Regions from separate parts of the Paenibacillus sp. FSL R5-0623 genome, predicted to be linked through region 2. Evidence: a T-box and tRNA genes for the amino acid it is inferred to sense, from the RefSeq annotation. Region 2 holds a T-box; the other regions hold tRNA genes.
What was found. A T-box is a leader RNA that pairs with one kind of tRNA and senses whether it is charged. The one in region 2 lies ahead of tyrS (tyrosine--tRNA ligase), so its partner is inferred to be a tRNA-Tyr.

Region 1 (6,095 bases), 1.7 Mb from region 2:
GGGAACCTTTGCTGGATATTACCCTAGTGAACCAATCTCAGAACTGGCTTATTGATCATGCCGGATTATATCGCAATACGGATTTTCCACTGGCTCTTCCCATGAAGGAATTGATTTCGGATACGTTAACTTCTGGATGGCAGCTCTCCCCTTCATCGGTGTTCAGTAATGATGAGCGGTCACCCGGTACAGGCTGTATCTATCATATTGCCCTTGCGAGGTCTATTCCGAATCTGAATACGTCTTCCGATGCTGCCCTGATTGCGGGAATTCCTGCATGCTCTTTGCAAAATACACTAGGCGAAGCCTCCTTAGGCAATGCTGCCTCAGGACTGATCATTTTGAATCGGGAACAACGTATCTTGGTCCATCCCGATCCTGTATACATTGGACAACCGTTGGCTGCCATTGGATTACAGGATCGGGATACGGAAGCTAACATAAACAAACTATCACCCATCACATTTTCAACAGGCTTTGAAAACCAAGAAGTTAAGATCGGCGATACACATTACTCCCTGACGTATAGCCCTTCTACCTTAAAAGGATGGACTTACGCTCTAATCTCACCTACCAATATTCTGACACAAGAATATATCAATATCGGATTACACACCTTGTATATCAGTATCTTCTTACTTTTACTTTCATTACTACTCGCCTGGCTCGGTTCCAAGCGAATGCATATCCCGATTCGTAAACTTTTAACTCAACTTGGTGACAACCACCTGTCCAAAGAAGGAAACACAGTAGCTCAACAATCACCACCATTTTCTGATGAGTTCGAACAGATTAGAGCAGGGGTCTCACAATTATCTGCCTCTCGCTCCCAATTAGAGAACACACTTAATATGCATCTGCTGCAGATTCGCAATCATTTTATGATGAATCTGTTCCAGGATAAGATCCCTGTTCATACTCTTCATGACACCCTGAATGAATATGGCTACACACATCAGGTTCGGGAATGGCAACAAATTGCTGTTATTACACTACAGGCCGATCTCATTAATCATACAAAATATAGTGCTAGTGATCGTGACCTCTTATTATTTGCTATTCAAAATATATTGGAGGAAACGGTTGTGTATAACCAACAATTGCTTCCCACTGTGCTGGAGCATACGGTAGTCACGGTGATTGGCACCGTGGAACAGGATCATTTTATTTTTTCACAGCAGCTATATGTATTAACAGACCAGTTAAAACAACAGATTGATAAGATTCTGGCTCTACAAGTCAGTATAGGATTCAGCCAGCCGCACAACTCTCTAGATCACATCCCTCAGGCTTACACAGAAGCCATGGAAGCATTGAGGCATCGGATGAAGCTGGGAACAGGCATTATTTTTCAATATGAGAACATAGATCATCACGCTCTCACTTGGTCCATGACCTACCCGGAATCATTGGAATATTCGTTAATCCAAGCTATTCAAAGTGCGGACGAAGTCCAGGCCTCTGCTCTTCTGCAACAACTGCTTGAAGTGATCTTTGGTATGGAGGTTACACCCGAGGAGTATGAGGTGGCTCTTACGAGGCTACTCACGCATATTTTGCAAATGACTCAGGAATCCGGCATACGACTCGGACAGATCTCCCAAGGTCGTGGCTCGATGTTTCATGAACTTCATGGTTTGCAGTACGCCGCTGAAGTGGAGAATTGGTTTAAACATCAAGTCATCTTGCCCATCATCCAGGTTTTTAAAGCAAGACAGTATGCCCAGTACCAGCATATATCTGAGAAAATGATTGCCATGATTCATCAAGATTATGATAAGGATCTGACGCTTGAGGAATGTGCCTTGAAGCTTCACTACAATGCCAACTACTTAAGTAGTGTCTTCCGCAAAGAGACAGGCTGTGCATTTAGTGAATATCTGACCAAGTACCGATTTAATATCGCTAAAAAATGGCTGGACGAAAGTGATCTAACCGTTAAAGATATCGCAGCACGACTTCGGTACAACAATCCTCAAAACTTTATCCGATCATTCCGTAAATGGGAAGGAATCACCCCCGGTCAGTATCGGGAGCGTAAGCAAAAAGCAGATTTGTCGAATAGAAATTAGAAAAGGAGCACGATTGTAAGTCGTACTCCTTCGGCCAGCTCGGCCAGCTCCATGTGGCTCCCCGAACAGGGCTCGGACCTGTGACAACTCGATTAACCGTCGAGTGCCCTACCAACTGAAATATCATGGAATATGCTTCAGTGATCATTCTCTGAAAACTAGGTCTGTGTTTTGCTTTTCATTGTCTCGATGTATGAATTAAGTTGGCTTTAGCCCATGTGCAGTCTCATGAAGCAGCTTAACATCTTCAAGTAACCGAGGATTTTGTTTAGTATAGTCAACTAATTATTCGCTTCAAAAAAAGAGGGAGCACATATCTGCTCCCTTCACTTACAAATTTCACTTCTATAATCTTAACTTCATATGTTTCACAAGTGCATCTTCTTGTGGTGGTGGTGCAATGCTTTCTAGCGTTATCTCAGACGTAAGACTAAGTCGCCCGTCCCGATTCCTAGCTCCTGTATACGTAACAAGCCTATACGATTTATCGCTTATCCATAGTGCGAACTGTTTTCATATTTGGCTGCTCAAGTTGAATTAGAATTTTACCAAACCTTGCTCCGCGTGAGAAGGTCACTGTACTATCCTTGTATGTATCTCGGATATACTTCTCAGCCAATCTGAGGGAATCTTCATCCGATGGTAACTCATACGTATTAAGCCATTCTGGCAGCTTCTCTACAACATCTTCCACCGATACTTCAAATGAGTTAACTTCTCTCGTAATGATCATGGTGTATGAATACCCCTTCAAATACAACAATTGTTGAATATAACCCATATCACCAGCCTTATATGAAGAAGTTACCCCCAGTATATCCTTAAGTTCATCCATTAGTGTGTGTTCCTTCTGTCCTGCCATAGTACTTATATACACATACTTCCGGGCACAATTGATCGCCTGCTCGATCGTTTGCCAATCCGACATCGCCGGACACATGGATGCAAATGCAAAGTCATATTTCTTCTCCCAACCCTTATCCTTGATAGAGATTTCTTCATATCGTTCATTTACGATTTCGATATTGGATTCAAGAGCTGGAGGTATCGTCTCTTTCATAAGGGAGATAAGCAACTCAGAAGGCTCAACTGCGGTCACACTTGCACCCTTCTCCGCAAAAGGGATGGTAAATATGCCTGAGGCCGCTCCAATGTCTAGAATGGACAAGCCGGCAAACTCTACTCCCTGGTTTTCAATCCAGCCCATAATGCGCTCAGAACGCCGCTTTCCTTCTTCAGTGAACGACTGTGCATGATAATCCCTGGCCCACCGCTCAAAAACTTCTTCTGTATTAACGGGGACGCTTTTCTTCTTATATTTTGAACTTCTCGGACGATTCTTCCATGCCTCTTCCCATACAGAAAGATCAAATAACAGATCGGTACCCGATACATTTTTTCCATTAGTCACTCTACTTCACTCCTCTATATTAACGACTTTACTTATCTACAATATACCGAATATAATCATACGTCAATCTTTATTAACGTCCATCTTCTCTTACTCTAGATTTTCTTACTGCACATAAATCGTTTCATATAAAATAAAAATAGCCCTACACATTGCATAAGCAACATGTAGGGCTATTCAATATACCGGCGAGAGGACTCGAACCTCCACGGTTTCCCACTCGATTTTGAGTCGAGCGCGTCTGCCATTCCGCCACGCCGGCATATGCTGGAGGCGCCACCCAGATTCGAACTGGGGATAAAGCTTTTGCAGAGCTGTGCCTTACCACTTGGCTATGGCGCCATATTTTGGAGCGGACGACGGGAATCGAACCCGCGACCCTCGCCTTGGCAAGGCGATGCTCTACCGCTGAGCCACGTCCGCATAATGGCTGGGGATATAGGATTTGAACCTATGCATGACGGAGTCAAAGTCCGTTGCCTTACCGCTTGGCTAATCCCCAATAAAAAATGAAAAAACAAAGGGGCGATCGAGGGGAATTGAACCCCCGAATGCCGGATCCACAAACCGGTGCGTTAACCACTTCGCCACGATCGCCACAAAAGGTTATTTTCTAAAAAGTTAATTGGCAGGGGCAGCAGGAATTGAACCCACACCAACGGTTTTGGAGACCGTTGTTCTACCTTTAAACTATGCCCCTAAAAACTGGTGGAGGATGATGGATTCGAACCACCGAACCCGTACGGGAGCAGATTTACAGTCTGATGCGTTTGGCCACTTCGCTAATCCTCCAGGATTACATGGTGCCGGCGAGAGGACTTGAACCCCCAACCTACTGATTACAAGTCAGTTGCTCTACCAGTTGAGCTACACCGGCATATTAAATTGTTTTAAAATGGTGGCTCGGGACGGAATCGAACCGCCGACACGAGGATTTTCAGTCCTCTGCTCTACCGACTGAGCTACCGAGCCATAATAAAGTCTAATCTTAATTCCTTACACTTTATATAGGGCATCAGTGCCATACAGCAGATGTAGTGAACAGTTTGCCTCATGTAAAGATTAAATGGCGGAACCGACGGGATTCGAACCCGCGATCTCCTGCGTGACAGGCAGGCATGTTAGGCCAACTACACCACGGTTCCAGATCACTTTCTCAAAGGAAAGTATAATTGCGGGGGCAGGATTTGAACCTGCGGCCTTCGGGTTATGAGCCCGACGAGCTACCGGGCTGCTCCACCCCGCGTCGTTATAAAGTTTATATGGTGGAGGCTGAGGGGATCGAACCCCCGACCCTCTGCTTGTAAGGCAGATGCTCTCCCAGCTGAGCTAAGCCTCCGAACAACACATTTATGATCATATCATAATCTTGTTGTAAAAATCAACTTCTTTTTTGAAGTTATTATGACCCGTAGGGGATTCGAACCCCTGTTACCTCCGTGAAAGGGAGGTGTCTTAACCCCTTGACCAACGGGCCTTAATATTATGGCGGAGAGAGAGGGATTCGAACCCTCGAGACGCTTGTGACGCCTACACGATTTCCAATCGTGCTCCTTCGGCCAGCTCGGACACCTCTCCATATGGCTCCCCGAACAGGGCTCGAACCTGTGACAACTCGATTAACAGTCGAGTGCTCTACCAACTGAGCTATCAGGGAATATGCTTCAGAGATCGTTCTCTGAAAACTAGATTCGAAACGAAACACGCGAATTATCACTTGCTATTGGATAAGCCCTCGACCGATTAGTACTGGTCAGCTCCATGCATTGCTGCACTTCCACCCCCAGCCTATCTACCTCGTCGTCTTCAAGGGGTCTTACATACTGGGAAATCTCATCTTGAGGGGGGCTTCACGCTTAGATGCTTTCAGCGTTTATCCCGTCCGTACATAGCTACCCAGCGGTGCTCCTGGCGGAACAACTGGTACACCAGCGGTACGTCCATCCCGGTCCTCTCGTACTAAGGACAGCTCCTCTCAAATTTCCTACGCCCACGACAGATAGGGACCGAACTGTCTCACGACGTTCTGAACCCAGCTCGCGTACCGCTTTAATGGGCGAACAGCCCAACCCTTGGGACCTACTTCAGCCCCAGGATGCGATGAGCCGACATCGAGGTGCCAAACCTCCCCGTCGATGTGGACTCTTGGGGGAGATAAGCCTGTTATCCCCAGGGTAGCTTTTATCCGTTGAGCGATGGCCCTTCCATGCGGTACCACCGGATCACTAAGCCCGACTTTCGTCCCTGCTCGACTTGTAGGTCTCGCAGTCAAGCTCCCTTATGCCTTTGCACTCTTCGAATGATTTCCAACCATTCTGAGGGAACCTTTGGGCGCCTCCGTTACTCTTTAGGAGGCGACCGCCCCAGTCAAACTGCCCACCTGACACTGTCCCCGCACCGGATTACGGTACCAGGTTAGAACCTAGATACGATCAGGGTGGTATCCCAACGTTGCCTCCACACAAGCTGGCGCTCATGCTTCAAAGGCTCCCACCTATCCTGTACAGATCGTACCCAAATTCAATATCAAGCTGCAGTAAAGCTCCATGGGGTCTTTCCGTCTTGTCGCGGGTAACCTGCATCTTCACAGGTATTAAAATTTCACCGGATCT
Region 2 (6,095 bases):
GAAGTGATCAAAAAGCATCCATTACTTCCTCCCAATGTACCCGTCCACGGCATGGTTATCGATTCTGCCACAGGTGAACTTGATCTTGTCGCTGAGGGGTATGGACAACAGGCATCTCTCTAAATGGTTTGGAGTGCGGACCTTATGGTTCGCACTTTTTTTGTCTAAATTAAGGCAGTTGTTCTGTCAGGTTGTCAAACCATACAGTTTCAGTGTACACTTTTTATGAAAGCGGTCAAAGAAAGTAAAAACGATTGTTCTCTCTGACCTAGCCCTAATATTAAGGAGACATGTGCATGAACATACTTTCCTACGGATTGCTCGGGCTGCTTACCCGCGAGGAGTCATCGGGCTATGATCTGATGCTGAAAATCCAGCCTCATTGGCAGGCGAAACACAGCCAGATCTACCCACTCCTGTCCAAGATGGAAAACGATGAGTTATTGGCCTCCCGCTGGGTACAACAGTCTGACAAACCGGACAAGAAAATGTACGCAGTTACGGAAAAAGGCATTGAAAAGCTCTTGGAATGGATGATTACTCCTGTTACCGCACCGGTTACACGCGATGAATTTAATTTGCGTATTTTGTGTGTTGGCATAGCGGAAGACGGAAGCATGAGACGCATTCTTAACGAGCGTAAAAGCTGGTTTATGGAACGCATACGTTATTTCGAAGATCTGAAGTCACGTATACCTCAGGATAATCTTCGTGTAGGCAACCGAGACTTTGGAAGCTACATCCTGGTACAAAAAGGGTTGATGCACGCACAAACAGGCCTGGAATGGTGTCATTGGGTTACCCAATTGCTTGATGGCCAAGCTGCAATTCAAGACCCAAGTCCAAGTGTTTCAGAAATTTAATAAAATTTGAAACGTTGCTGCAAGTTGACCGTATTACATGAGTAAGGTCCATTTTTGGGCGATCCAAACAAATTAATCGGGGGGTTACGATCTTTACAATGAAGAAAAAATTCGGAGTTAAACATCTAATGATGGTATTTATGGCCTTTACATTATTGTTCGCAACAGTAGGAGTAGCCAATCCGGATTCAGCGGATGCTAGACGTGGTGGCGGATTCAAATCCGGTACGAAAAGTTATAGCAATACACCTAAGAAATCCGACAGCAATGTAAGCAAATCGAATACGAATAACAATTCCAGCAATGGAGCAGCTACAACGAACCGTGGCGGATTCTTCGGCGGTGGCGGCGGATTCATGAAAGGCATGATGCTTGGTGGTCTTGCTGGTATGATGTTTGGCGGATTGTTCGGTGGCATGGGCGCTCTGGGTAACATCCTTGGATTGCTCGTGAACGTTGCAGCAATTATGTTGATTGTTATGCTGGCTATGGCACTCTTCAGAGCCATCTCCAATCGTCGCAAACCTGCAGCGGATGGTCGTTATGACCGTCGCAATGATCGTGATGATGACCGTAACAGAAACGGACGGTACTAATCTCTATGGTTCTGAGCATGGATGAAATTGTGAATGCAATCTGTATTCATATGGCAGAACGTAAGGGTGTACGTCCAACCGATGTGAATGTAGAACTGAGCTGGGAAGAAGATACAGGTTATTCCGCTGAAGTTTGGATTCAAGGCCGTAGTCAATATCTGGTGGAGTCCAATATGATTGAAGCGATTCTTCGCTACCTGCACAGTGAATACAACATCCGGGCGTACCGTGAGAATGTACGACTTGATCTGGATGAAGAGATCACAGCGATTGTTAATCAATAAGATAGGTCACTCACTGGCCTGATATACGAAAGACCGTCTCCACTCTGTCACCTGACAGAGATGGAAGACGGTCTTTTTGTTTCTGTATTTGTGGCTTTATTTGTGTGTCTATTGTAGTCTCTATACGTTTCTGTGTTACGTTCTAATTCTTGGAAACTATGATTGGAGTTTAACCAGGCTGTAGTTCTTCTTACCTTTACGGATAATGATGAATTTACCGCCGATGGCATGCTCTGCCGAGACTGTGAATTCAAGCTCCGTGATTTTCTCACCGTTCATGGAGATAGCGCCTTTGGTGACATCCTCACGCGCCTGGCGTTTGGATGGCTCCAGCCCCAGATCTACGAGCCAGTCCACGATATTTTTCGCTTCGCCGTCCGTTTCGAATGTTGGCATTTCCTTGAAACCCTGCTCGATTTCATCTGCTGTCAGGGAACGGATATCACCACTGAACAGCGCCGCTGTAATACGTTTAGCCTGTTCGAGCATTTCTTCGCCGTGAACGAATTTTGTCATTTCTTCCGCGAGTGCTTTCTGTGCTTCACGTCTGTGCGGCTCTGTCTCTACCTTTTCAGCCAAAGCTTCAATTTCTTCTTTGCTCAGGAAGGTAAAGTATTTCAAGTATTTAATGACATCCCGATCATCTGTATTCGCCCAGAACTGGTAGAACTCAAATGGTGTCGTTTTGTTCGGATCAAGCCAAATTGCCCCGCCAGCTGTTTTACCAAATTTCGTACCGTCGGATTTGAGCATGAGCGGAATGGTCAGACCGTACGCCTTCGCTTCAGATCCTTCTTTTTTACGAATCAGATCAAGACCACTCGTGATATTCCCCCATTGATCCGAACCGCCGATTTGAAGCTGTACATCTTCGTTCTGGAACAGGTGCAGGTAGTCGAGTGATTGAAGGATCTGGTATGAAAACTCGGTGAACGAGATTCCGCCTTCCAGTCTGCTCGCAACTACATCCTTAGCTAACATTGTGTTGAGGTTAAAGTTTTTGCCGTAGTCACGCAAGAATTCAATGACATTGATTTTGTGCGTCCAATCGTAGTTGTTCACCATGCGAACCTGATTATCACCGTCTGTTACGAACAACTTCTTCATCTGCGCTGTCAGTGCATCCACATTCTCCTGCACTTGTTCCATCGTTTGCAAAGAACGTTCTGCCTGACGACCACTTGGATCACCAATCGTTCCTGTAGCTCCACCAATCAGAATGACTGGACGGTGTCCTGCCAGTTGAAAACGTTTCAGCATCATGAAGGGAATGAGATGTCCGATATGCATGCTATCCCCCGTAGGGTCAACGCCGCAGTACAGTGAGATTGATTTGGTTTCAGTCAACTCACGCAGTCCCTCTGCATCTGTCTGCTGGTTAATGGCGTCACGCCACTGTAGTTCATCAATAATATTCATGTGTATAACCCCTTTTCTATCCTCAAGATTCAGTCATGATCTACGTTAAATTGCGAAATAACACCCTGGAACGGCTTTTTTTGGACACAAAAAAATCGCCTCCTTGTCTTCATTAGACACAGGGACGATTATCATAACCGTGGTACCACCCAAATTGCATGGACAACACGTGAGCTTAACACGTTATCCATACCACTTTTGGCAATATATCGTTTGCCCATCCGCTTGGCATTACCCAAGTACTCCAGAGTGTAATTCGCAGCCCTTGTATGTATCAGGTTCCATCAACCCCTGACTTTCTGTAACAGGGACAAAGCCGCTACTGCGCTCTATCAACGTGATTCATGTATTCAATTTATAGCAAGTATAGCCGAACGTTTCAGTCATTGCAAGACCAAGTATTAATCTTCGAACAGAACAACGGATGCATAGTTAAAACCAGATTATATGATCATCATGTTCAATATTCCGTGATAATATCCATAGGCTTTCTCCGCGATCTGATCCTCATTGTTCCAAAACTGTTGATCTAACGCATCTAACTGCTGCTCTTGTTCCTTTGTGAGGAATTTAGGTATATCCCACAGTTCGGTAAGCCTTTTATCCTCTTTCAAGTGCTCAATGCAGCCATATGCTGACGTTATGATCTCCACGGCTTGAGTCGCACCAATGATATGTAATGCACGCAACGCGTAACGGTATACCTCTTCCCCCCAGTTGCAGAAAAACTGTATAAAACCGCCATTAAAGACATCCGCCTCTAACAGCCATAGAGCAGCAATGTCCTGCTCGTTCGAAGTCAACGAAACCCAGCCCTGTTCAGATTCATTCTTTTTTTTGATAAATAACACAGCATAGTCATACCATACATCATTAATATCTTGCTCGCTCACGTTACACACCTCACTTTTCTTTATCCATGCCCTCTAACTCCTGACGTTTCCCAGTCTGATGCCAATGTAAATACGGATCCCCGATCTGCTGGAAGGCTTCCAGAACACCCCTGTTCAGGTCCTTCATCACTTCATTTGTATAGTTCAAATGCGTTTGTTTATTATCCACGCCATGTCGTTCCAACAATCCTACATGCGTCGCGGTGAAAATAATATCCTCCATCAACCAATAGATGACTTCATCCGGCTGTTTCACCCGTTTCTCCAATGAGAAGAGACCACGTTCGTATATTCGAACGATATACGTATCTTCTCCAGCCTCTACATAAGGCACCCCATCCCATTTAAAGCTCTCAAACAAGCGGTTAACATAGTTCTGCATCTGTTCCCTAGGGAAAGATGTACGCTCTAAAAGCTGTAAAAGGATGTCTGCCAATTGTTGTTTACTTAACATGTTGGACATGAATGCACCTGCCTCTATAAAAGTAACGTCGATGACAGAATGAAAAAATGAAAAAGCTGCCCAAGGCAGCCTCTTCATTCCATACTGGTCAATCAGGTTCCACAAAAAGTCTGGTACGAAGTATTGCACTGTGCTGGCAGTTCGGCATATTCAGCCTGCTCAGGTGAGTGCGCGAACGGGTCTGAAAGAACTGCCAAAAGCTTCTCCATCACGCTAAGGTCTCCGTGATTCTCAGCTCGCTCAAGGGCTTCCTCGACCCGATGATTTCGGGGAATGACGGCTGGATTGCTTGATCTCATCAACTCCTGAGAGACTTCCTTCGCCCCTCCCTGTCTGTCCAATCTTGCTTTCCACCGCTCATTCCATTCAGCAAATTCTGCCGTGCCAAACAAAGCAGTCCCTTCCAACTTGTCAAAGGTCAATGCCAGGAACGTATTGGTGTAATCTGCACTATGCTTCTCCATGAGTTCAAGAAGATCCTTGATCAGCGCTTCATCTTCGGCCTCTTCATCGGACAAGCCCAGTTTGGCACGCACTCCCTTGAGCCAATGATGATGGTACAATTCAGAAAATTGTGCGATAGCATCCTGAGCGAGTTGCACCGCCTGTTCTTCATCTTCATGCAACAACGGCAGAAGCGTCTCGGCAAAACGAGCCAAATTCCACCCGGCAATATACGGTTGATTACCATAAGCATAGCGACCTTGCCTGTCGATGGAGCTGAATACGGTTGAAGGATTGTAAGCATCCATAAAGGCGCACGGACCATAATCGATGGTCTCACCACTAATGGCCATATTATCCGTGTTCATCACTCCATGAATGAAACCAACACGCTGCCATTGGGCAATGAGTGCCGCCTGCCGTTTAATCACTTCCTGAAGGAGCAAAAGATAGCGATTCTCAGCTTGGGCAACATCAGGAAAATGTCGATGCAACGTATAATCAGCCAACGCCCGAAGATCGTCGATAGATCCCCATCTGGCTGCATACTGGAAGGTTGCTACCCGGATATGACTGGAAGCCACCCGGGTTAAAATGGCACCCGGCCGCTCTGTTTCACGGATAATGTTTTCTCCTGTTGAAACCACCGCCAGACTGCGTGTCGTTGGAATACCCAGTGCATACATCGCCTCACTAATAATATACTCACGCAACATGGGCCCTACAGCAGCACGTCCATCTCCCCCACGGGAGTAGGGTGTTCTTCCTGATCCTTTGAGCTGGATATCCACTCGCTCGCCCTGTGGCGTAATCTGTTCACCCAGCAGCAAAGCACGTCCATCTCCAAGCATATTAAAATTGCCAAATTGATGACCTGCATAGGCCTGAGCCAAAGGCTCGGCTCCTTCCGGAATCAAATTACCTGCAAAAATATGCGCTCCTTCATCACTGTCAAGAGACTCCACATCCAGTCCCAGGCTGGATGCAAGCAGTCGATTGAAAATGATCAGCTTTGGTGATTCAACAGGCACTGCGCCCTGACTTGTAAAAAAGGGTTGCGGTAACTTCGCATAACTATTCTCCAAGTTCCACCCTTTGTTCAACGTTTCTTGTTGCATGGTGATCACAACTCC
Region 3 (6,095 bases), 3.2 Mb from region 2:
ACGCCGGGTCGGAGAAAAGTACGGATTTCCATTGGGAGACCAGATTGATATTCCTTTTACTCAATTCCTCACGCAATATAGCAGGATCGGTTGGATATTTACGTCCCATCTCTGTACCTGTCAGCCCAAGACGCTGAATGTCATCCAGAATCTGTGCACACGTTGTGGCATCACCATGCTCTTTCACATCTTCACCGACCCAATTGATCGGATGAATCCCAAGCTGGAATGGCAGCTTGCTCATTGCTCCACGTCTCCTTTGTTGTTCACTATATTTACACTGTACACTCCGATGACAGAACAACCTTCCGGTACAGCTTTCTTTCAGAAGCTTTTAACTCCGCTTCCTCAGGCTCCCTTTTTAGAAGGTATTCTATATAAACCGGATTAAATCGGTCTTGCTTTGGCACGGTTGGCTTGCATGGTGTGATGAGCATGAACTACCTTTTCTTCGGCAGATACCTCAGGTACACCCACATTCCACCATGACTCGTATCCATCTGCGTTGGTTCCAGGCACGACCGGAATCTCAATCAACGTACTCACTGTTTCGTTCTTCGCATCTCGGAGTGCCTGTTCCAGCTGTTCTGCTGTCTCCGCTCTATAGGATTTGGCTCCCATACTTCGGGCGTGTGCAGCAAAGTCCATTGGCATGTAGTCCCCGGTCAGTCGTCCACTCTCGGATTCCCGATAACGGAACTCATTGCCGAATCCGTCACTACCATGTTCCCGCTGCAAATTATGAATACACTGGAATCCATTGTTGTTGAATAATAGGATAGTCATCTTCTTCTGTTCCTGCAGACTGGTCACAAACTCCGAATGCAGCATCAGATAACTGCCATCTCCTACCATGGCGTACACTTCCCGATCCGGCTCCGCAAGTGCTGCTCCGAAAGCTCCACTTACCTCGTACCCCATACAGGAGAACCCATACTCCATGTGGTATGTCTTTGGTTCAGACGCACGCCACAGACGATGTAGATCACCCGGCAGACTACCTGCCGCACACACGATGACGGAAGATGGATCAATGGTACGGTTAACCACGCCAACTGCTGTAGTCTGTGCCAGCCCTGCTTCATGCTGTGCTGCATACAGCCGATCCACTTCTGCATTCCACTCAGCGCGGAGATCAGCGATTTCGGATGCACCATATGCACTTCGGTATTGTCTTTCCTGCAATTCCTTTTGCAAAGTCTGCAATCCTTCGCGTGCATCTGCCAGAATGGCTTCACCACCTAACTTGGCGGCATCCATGCCATTCAGGTTAATGTTGATGAATGAAGCTTCCGGATGTTGAAAAGCAGAGCGGGACGCCGTCGTAAAATCGGAGAAACGAGTACCGACGCCGATCACCACATCCGCTTCTCTCGCCAGCCTGTTGGCTGCTAGAGAACCTGTAACCCCGATGGCCCCCACATTTAGTGGGTGGTCCCAAGAGACTGCGCTCTTGCCCGCCTGCGTCTCGGCGATTGGAATACCAAATACCTCGGCGAATTCCACGAGTTGAACGGACGCCTCAGAGTACAACACACCGCCGCCTGCAACGAGCAGCGGCTTTCTGCCTCGGGCAATCTGCTCCGTTGCCCGCTCAATGGCTGCTTGTACCGGGGGGCGACGGTCCAGATAATGTACTTTGCGAGCAAAGAACGATTCTGGATAATCGTATGCCTCTGCCTGCACATCCTGCGGCAGTGCGAGCGTTACTGCTCCCGTCTCTGCTGGATCGGTTAGCACACGCATGGCCTGTGTAACAGCAATCATCAACTGTTCGGGACGAACAATGCGATCCCAGTACTTGCTGACGGCTTTGAATGGGTCAGTGGCTGAGATTGTATAATCACTGCTCACTTCCAACTGCTGAAGTACCGGGTCCGGTTCCCGTGTAGCAAAGTTATCTCCAGGCAGCAATAAAACTGGAATTCGGTTCACCGTTGCGGTAGCTGCTGCTGTAATCATATTCAAAGCACCAGGTCCAATGGATGTTGTACATGCATAGATCTGTCTACGATTCTTCTGCTTGGCATAAGCCGCTGCCGTATGCACCATGCCTTGTTCGTTCTTGCCTTGCATATACGTCAGGCTTCCCGGGCTGCGCTCCAGCGCTTCTCCAATGCCTGTTACATTGCCATGTCCAAAAATACCGATGATTCCCTTCACAAACTTGGTTTCCACCCCGTCAACCGAGATATATTGCTGATCCAGGTATCGAAGCAGTGCCTGAGCCATCGTCAGTCGAATTGTTTTCATGAATTGATCGCCGTCCTTTCCTTTACGGGTTAAGCGCTTAATCTAAGTTAAGTTTAAGCGCCTTACCCCTAAAGGTTAAGCGCTTAATTGATATGGTATTACAGGTTAATGATTTACGCAAGCTATTTTTGTAAGCGTTTTTATGAAATGCGGTAAAGAAAAGATATTCTTGTGTTCGAACATGTGTTAGACCTTCTCCATTTAAACATCTTCCACAATGACTAAGAACAGACTTAAAAGGGGGGAAATATATCATGAGGATGGGATTACTGGTATATGCTAATCAGCCATATAATCCGTGATCTTTGTATACAATTATGATCAATATGCCTATGAATGCAAAAAAAGAAAGAGACGGTGAATACCATCTCTTTCTTATCAATATTTAAGCGGGTGATGGGAATCGAACCCACGCTATTAGCTTGGAAGGCTAAAGTTCTACCATTGAACTACACCCGCATAACAACAATCGGGATGACACGATTTGAACATGCGACCCCCTGGTCCCAAACCAGGTGCTCTACCAAGCTGAGCTACATCCCGTTATCTATACCGGCGAGAGGACTCGAACCTCCACGGTTTCCCACTCGATTTTGAGTCGAACGCGTCTGCCATTCCGCCACGCCGGCAAAATATGAAGTTATAATGGCGCGCCCTGAGAGATTCGAACTCCCGGCCTTTTGATTCGTAGTCAAACGCTCTATCCAGCTGAGCTAAGGGCGCAAAATATTGGAGCGGAAGACGGGAATCGAACCCGCGACCCTCGCCTTGGCAAGGCGATGCTCTACCGCTGAGCCACTTCCGCAAATAAAGGATGCGCGTGGAGGGACTTGAACCCCCACGTCAAAGACGCTAGATCCTAAGTCTAGTGCGTCTGCCAATTCCGCCACACGCGCATATAATGGTGAGTCATGAAGGGCTCGAACCTTCGACACCCTGATTAAAAGTCAGGTGCTCTACCAACTGAGCTAATGACTCATAGAAAAACTGGTGGAGGATGATGGATTCGAACCACCGAACCCGTACGGGAGCAGATTTACAGTCTGATGCGTTTGGCCGCTTCGCTAATCCTCCAGGATTACATGGTGCCGGCGAGAGGACTTGAACCCCCAACCTACTGATTACAAGTCAGTTGCTCTACCAGTTGAGCTACACCGGCGTATTACATAGTGTTATAAATGGTGGCTCGGGACGGAATCGAACCGCCGACACGAGGATTTTCAGTCCTCTGCTCTACCGACTGAGCTACCGAGCCTTACTACATTAAAAAAATGGCGGAACCGACGGGATTCGAACCCGCGATCTCCTGCGTGACAGGCAGGCATGTTAGGCCAACTACACCACGGTTCCATAGTACTTTCTCAAGGAAAGTTAATTGCGGGGGCAGGATTTGAACCTGCGGCCTTCGGGTTATGAGCCCGACGAGCTACCGGGCTGCTCCACCCCGCGTCGTTATAAAAGTTTTATGGTGGAGGCTGAGGGGATCGAACCCCCGACCCTCTGCTTGTAAGGCAGATGCTCTCCCAGCTGAGCTAAGCCTCCATATTATGACCCGTAGGGGATACTCTCACTTCGTTCGAGACTGCGAAGCAGTTGCTAACGAGGTATATCCTCCGACGAACCTTTGGGATTCTCATCCCTTGTTGAAGCTATAAATATAGCTATGACCCGTAGGGGATTCGAACCCCTGTTACCTCCGTGAAAGGGAGGTGTCTTAACCCCTTGACCAACGGGCCTTACTGGCTCCCCGAACAGGGCTCGAACCTGTGACAACTCGATTAACAGTCGAGTGCTCTACCAACTGAGCTATCAGGGAATGGTGGAGCCAAGCGGGATCGAACCGCTGACCTCCTGCTTGCAAGGCAGGCGCTCTCCCAGCTGAGCTATGGCCCCATACTCTGGTGTATTTCTTGTTGTGGTCTTGCTATGGGCCCTGGTGGACTCGAACCACCGGCCTCACCCTTATCAGAGGTGCGCTCTAACCAACTGAGCTAAGGGCCCTTATCAATTTTCGAAAAAAAATACCCCAGTGGGGTTTCGCTTGGCGGCGTCCTACTCTCCCAGGACCCTGCGGTCCAAGTACCATCGGCGCTAGAGGGCTTAACGGTCGTGTTCGGGATGGGTACGTGTGGAACCCCTCCGCCATCGCCACCAAACGCGTAGCTTACATTTCAGAGTGTTGTTCTCTGAAAACTAGATTCGAAACGAAACATGCGAATTATCACTTGCTATTGGATAAGCCCTCGACCGATTAGTACTGGTCAGCTCCATGCATTGCTGCACTTCCACCCCCAGCCTATCTACCTCGTCGTCTTCAAGGGGTCTTACATACTGGGAAATCTCATCTTGAGGGGGGCTTCACGCTTAGATGCTTTCAGCGTTTATCCCGTCCGTACATAGCTACCCAGCGGTGCTCCTGGCGGAACAACTGGTACACCAGCGGTACGTCCATCCCGGTCCTCTCGTACTAAGGACAGCTCCTCTCAAATTTCCTACGCCCACGACAGATAGGGACCGAACTGTCTCACGACGTTCTGAACCCAGCTCGCGTACCGCTTTAATGGGCGAACAGCCCAACCCTTGGGACCTACTTCAGCCCCAGGATGCGATGAGCCGACATCGAGGTGCCAAACCTCCCCGTCGATGTGGACTCTTGGGGGAGATAAGCCTGTTATCCCCAGGGTAGCTTTTATCCGTTGAGCGATGGCCCTTCCATGCGGTACCACCGGATCACTAAGCCCGACTTTCGTCCCTGCTCGACTTGTAGGTCTCGCAGTCAAGCTCCCTTATGCCTTTGCACTCTTCGAATGATTTCCAACCATTCTGAGGGAACCTTTGGGCGCCTCCGTTACTCTTTAGGAGGCGACCGCCCCAGTCAAACTGCCCACCTGACACTGTCCCCGCACCGGATTACGGTACCAGGTTAGAACCTAGATACGATCAGGGTGGTATCCCAACGTTGCCTCCACACAAGCTGGCGCTCATGCTTCAAAGGCTCCCACCTATCCTGTACAGATCGTACCCAAATTCAATATCAAGCTGCAGTAAAGCTCCATGGGGTCTTTCCGTCTTGTCGCGGGTAACCTGCATCTTCACAGGTATTAAAATTTCACCGGATCTCTCGTTGAGACAGCGCCCAAGTCGTTACGCCATTCGTGCGGGTCAGAATTTACCTGACAAGGAATTTCGCTACCTTAGGACCGTTATAGTTACGGCCGCCGTTTACTGGGGCTTCGGTTCACAGCTTCGGGATTACTCCCTAACCACTCCCCTTAACCTTCCAGCACCGGGCAGGCGTCAGCCCGTATACTTCGCCTTACGGCTTCGCACAGACCTGTGTTTTTGCTAAACAGTCGCTTGGGCCTTTTCACTGCGGCCCCCTCGTGCTATTCACACTACCGGGGCACCCCTTCTCCCGAAGTTACGGGGTCATTTTGCCGAGTTCCTTAACGAGAGTTCTTCCGCGCGCCTTAGAATACTCTTCTCGCCTACCTGTGTCGGTTTGCGGTACGGGCACCATCACCTGGCTAGAGGCTTTTCTTGGCAGTGTGAGATCATGACCTTCGCTACTGTAATTTTCGCTCCCCATCACAGCTCAGCCTTACAATGTGCGGATTTGCCTACACATCAGCCTCACTGCTTAGACGGACATCCATCAGTCCGCGTCACTACCCTACTGCGTCCCCCCATTGCTCATAACGGCTTACGGTGGTACAGGAATTTCGACCTGTTGTCCTTCGACTACGCCTTTCGGCCTCGCCTTAGGTCCCGACTTACCCTGAGCGGACGAGCCTTCCTCAGGAACCCTTAGGCTTTCGGCGGATCAGATTCTCACTGATCTT

Region 1: it encodes a tRNA-Tyr, which carries the amino acid that the T-box ahead of tyrS (tyrosine--tRNA ligase) is inferred to sense. The anticodon was not compared.
Region 3: it encodes a tRNA-Tyr, which carries the amino acid that the T-box ahead of tyrS (tyrosine--tRNA ligase) is inferred to sense. The anticodon was not compared.

What each region holds. Positions count from the first base shown of each region.
Region 1 covers NZ_CP150233.1:5,793,081-5,799,175, forward strand. Annotated here, with positions in the region: gene MKY92_RS25460 (helix-turn-helix domain-containing protein) at 1-2,072, shown strand, start outside; tRNA gene MKY92_RS25465 (tRNA-Asn) at 2,127-2,202, opposite strand; gene MKY92_RS25470 (methyltransferase domain-containing protein) at 2,557-3,483, opposite strand; tRNA gene MKY92_RS25475 (tRNA-Leu) at 3,667-3,745, opposite strand; tRNA gene MKY92_RS25480 (tRNA-Cys) at 3,752-3,825, opposite strand; tRNA gene MKY92_RS25485 (tRNA-Gly) at 3,832-3,906, opposite strand; tRNA gene MKY92_RS25490 (tRNA-Gln) at 3,911-3,985, opposite strand; tRNA gene MKY92_RS25495 (tRNA-His) at 4,008-4,080, opposite strand; tRNA gene MKY92_RS25500 (tRNA-Trp) at 4,110-4,183, opposite strand; tRNA gene MKY92_RS25505 (tRNA-Tyr) at 4,190-4,275, opposite strand; tRNA gene MKY92_RS25510 (tRNA-Thr) at 4,285-4,360, opposite strand; tRNA gene MKY92_RS25515 (tRNA-Phe) at 4,380-4,455, opposite strand; tRNA gene MKY92_RS25520 (tRNA-Asp) at 4,551-4,628, opposite strand; tRNA gene MKY92_RS25525 (tRNA-Met) at 4,656-4,729, opposite strand; tRNA gene MKY92_RS25530 (tRNA-Val) at 4,747-4,822, opposite strand; tRNA gene MKY92_RS25535 (tRNA-Glu) at 4,889-4,960, opposite strand; tRNA gene MKY92_RS25540 (tRNA-Ser) at 4,970-5,061, opposite strand; tRNA gene MKY92_RS25545 (tRNA-Asn) at 5,065-5,140, opposite strand; rRNA gene MKY92_RS25550 (23S ribosomal RNA) at 5,207-6,095, opposite strand, start outside.
Region 2 covers NZ_CP150233.1:4,100,659-4,106,753, forward strand. Annotated here, with positions in the region: gene MKY92_RS17935 (carbonic anhydrase) at 1-123, shown strand, start outside; gene MKY92_RS17940 (PadR family transcriptional regulator) at 297-863, shown strand; gene MKY92_RS17945 (hypothetical protein) at 962-1,459, shown strand; gene MKY92_RS17950 (YxcD family protein) at 1,465-1,743, shown strand; gene tyrS (tyrosine--tRNA ligase) at 1,900-3,162, opposite strand; T-box leader at 3,280-3,507, opposite strand; gene MKY92_RS17960 (DUF4375 domain-containing protein) at 3,606-4,055, opposite strand; gene MKY92_RS17965 (Imm63 family immunity protein) at 4,066-4,518, opposite strand; gene MKY92_RS17970 (YdiU family protein) at 4,611-6,080, opposite strand.
Region 3 covers NZ_CP150233.1:319,817-325,911, reverse strand. Annotated here, with positions in the region: gene iolE (myo-inosose-2 dehydratase) at 1-244, opposite strand, end outside; gene iolD (3D-(3,5/4)-trihydroxycyclohexane-1,2-dione acylhydrolase (decyclizing)) at 388-2,253, opposite strand; tRNA gene MKY92_RS01505 (tRNA-Gly) at 2,642-2,712, opposite strand; tRNA gene MKY92_RS01500 (tRNA-Pro) at 2,723-2,796, opposite strand; tRNA gene MKY92_RS01495 (tRNA-Leu) at 2,804-2,882, opposite strand; tRNA gene MKY92_RS01490 (tRNA-Arg) at 2,900-2,976, opposite strand; tRNA gene MKY92_RS01485 (tRNA-Gly) at 2,984-3,058, opposite strand; tRNA gene MKY92_RS01480 (tRNA-Leu) at 3,069-3,149, opposite strand; tRNA gene MKY92_RS01475 (tRNA-Lys) at 3,156-3,231, opposite strand; tRNA gene MKY92_RS01470 (tRNA-Tyr) at 3,242-3,327, opposite strand; tRNA gene MKY92_RS01465 (tRNA-Thr) at 3,337-3,412, opposite strand; tRNA gene MKY92_RS01460 (tRNA-Phe) at 3,433-3,508, opposite strand; tRNA gene MKY92_RS01455 (tRNA-Asp) at 3,526-3,603, opposite strand; tRNA gene MKY92_RS01450 (tRNA-Met) at 3,629-3,702, opposite strand; tRNA gene MKY92_RS01445 (tRNA-Val) at 3,720-3,795, opposite strand; tRNA gene MKY92_RS01440 (tRNA-Glu) at 3,918-3,989, opposite strand; tRNA gene MKY92_RS01435 (tRNA-Asn) at 3,994-4,069, opposite strand; tRNA gene MKY92_RS01430 (tRNA-Ala) at 4,071-4,146, opposite strand; tRNA gene MKY92_RS01425 (tRNA-Ile) at 4,181-4,254, opposite strand; rRNA gene rrf (5S ribosomal RNA) at 4,293-4,409, opposite strand; rRNA gene MKY92_RS01415 (23S ribosomal RNA) at 4,485-6,095, opposite strand, start outside.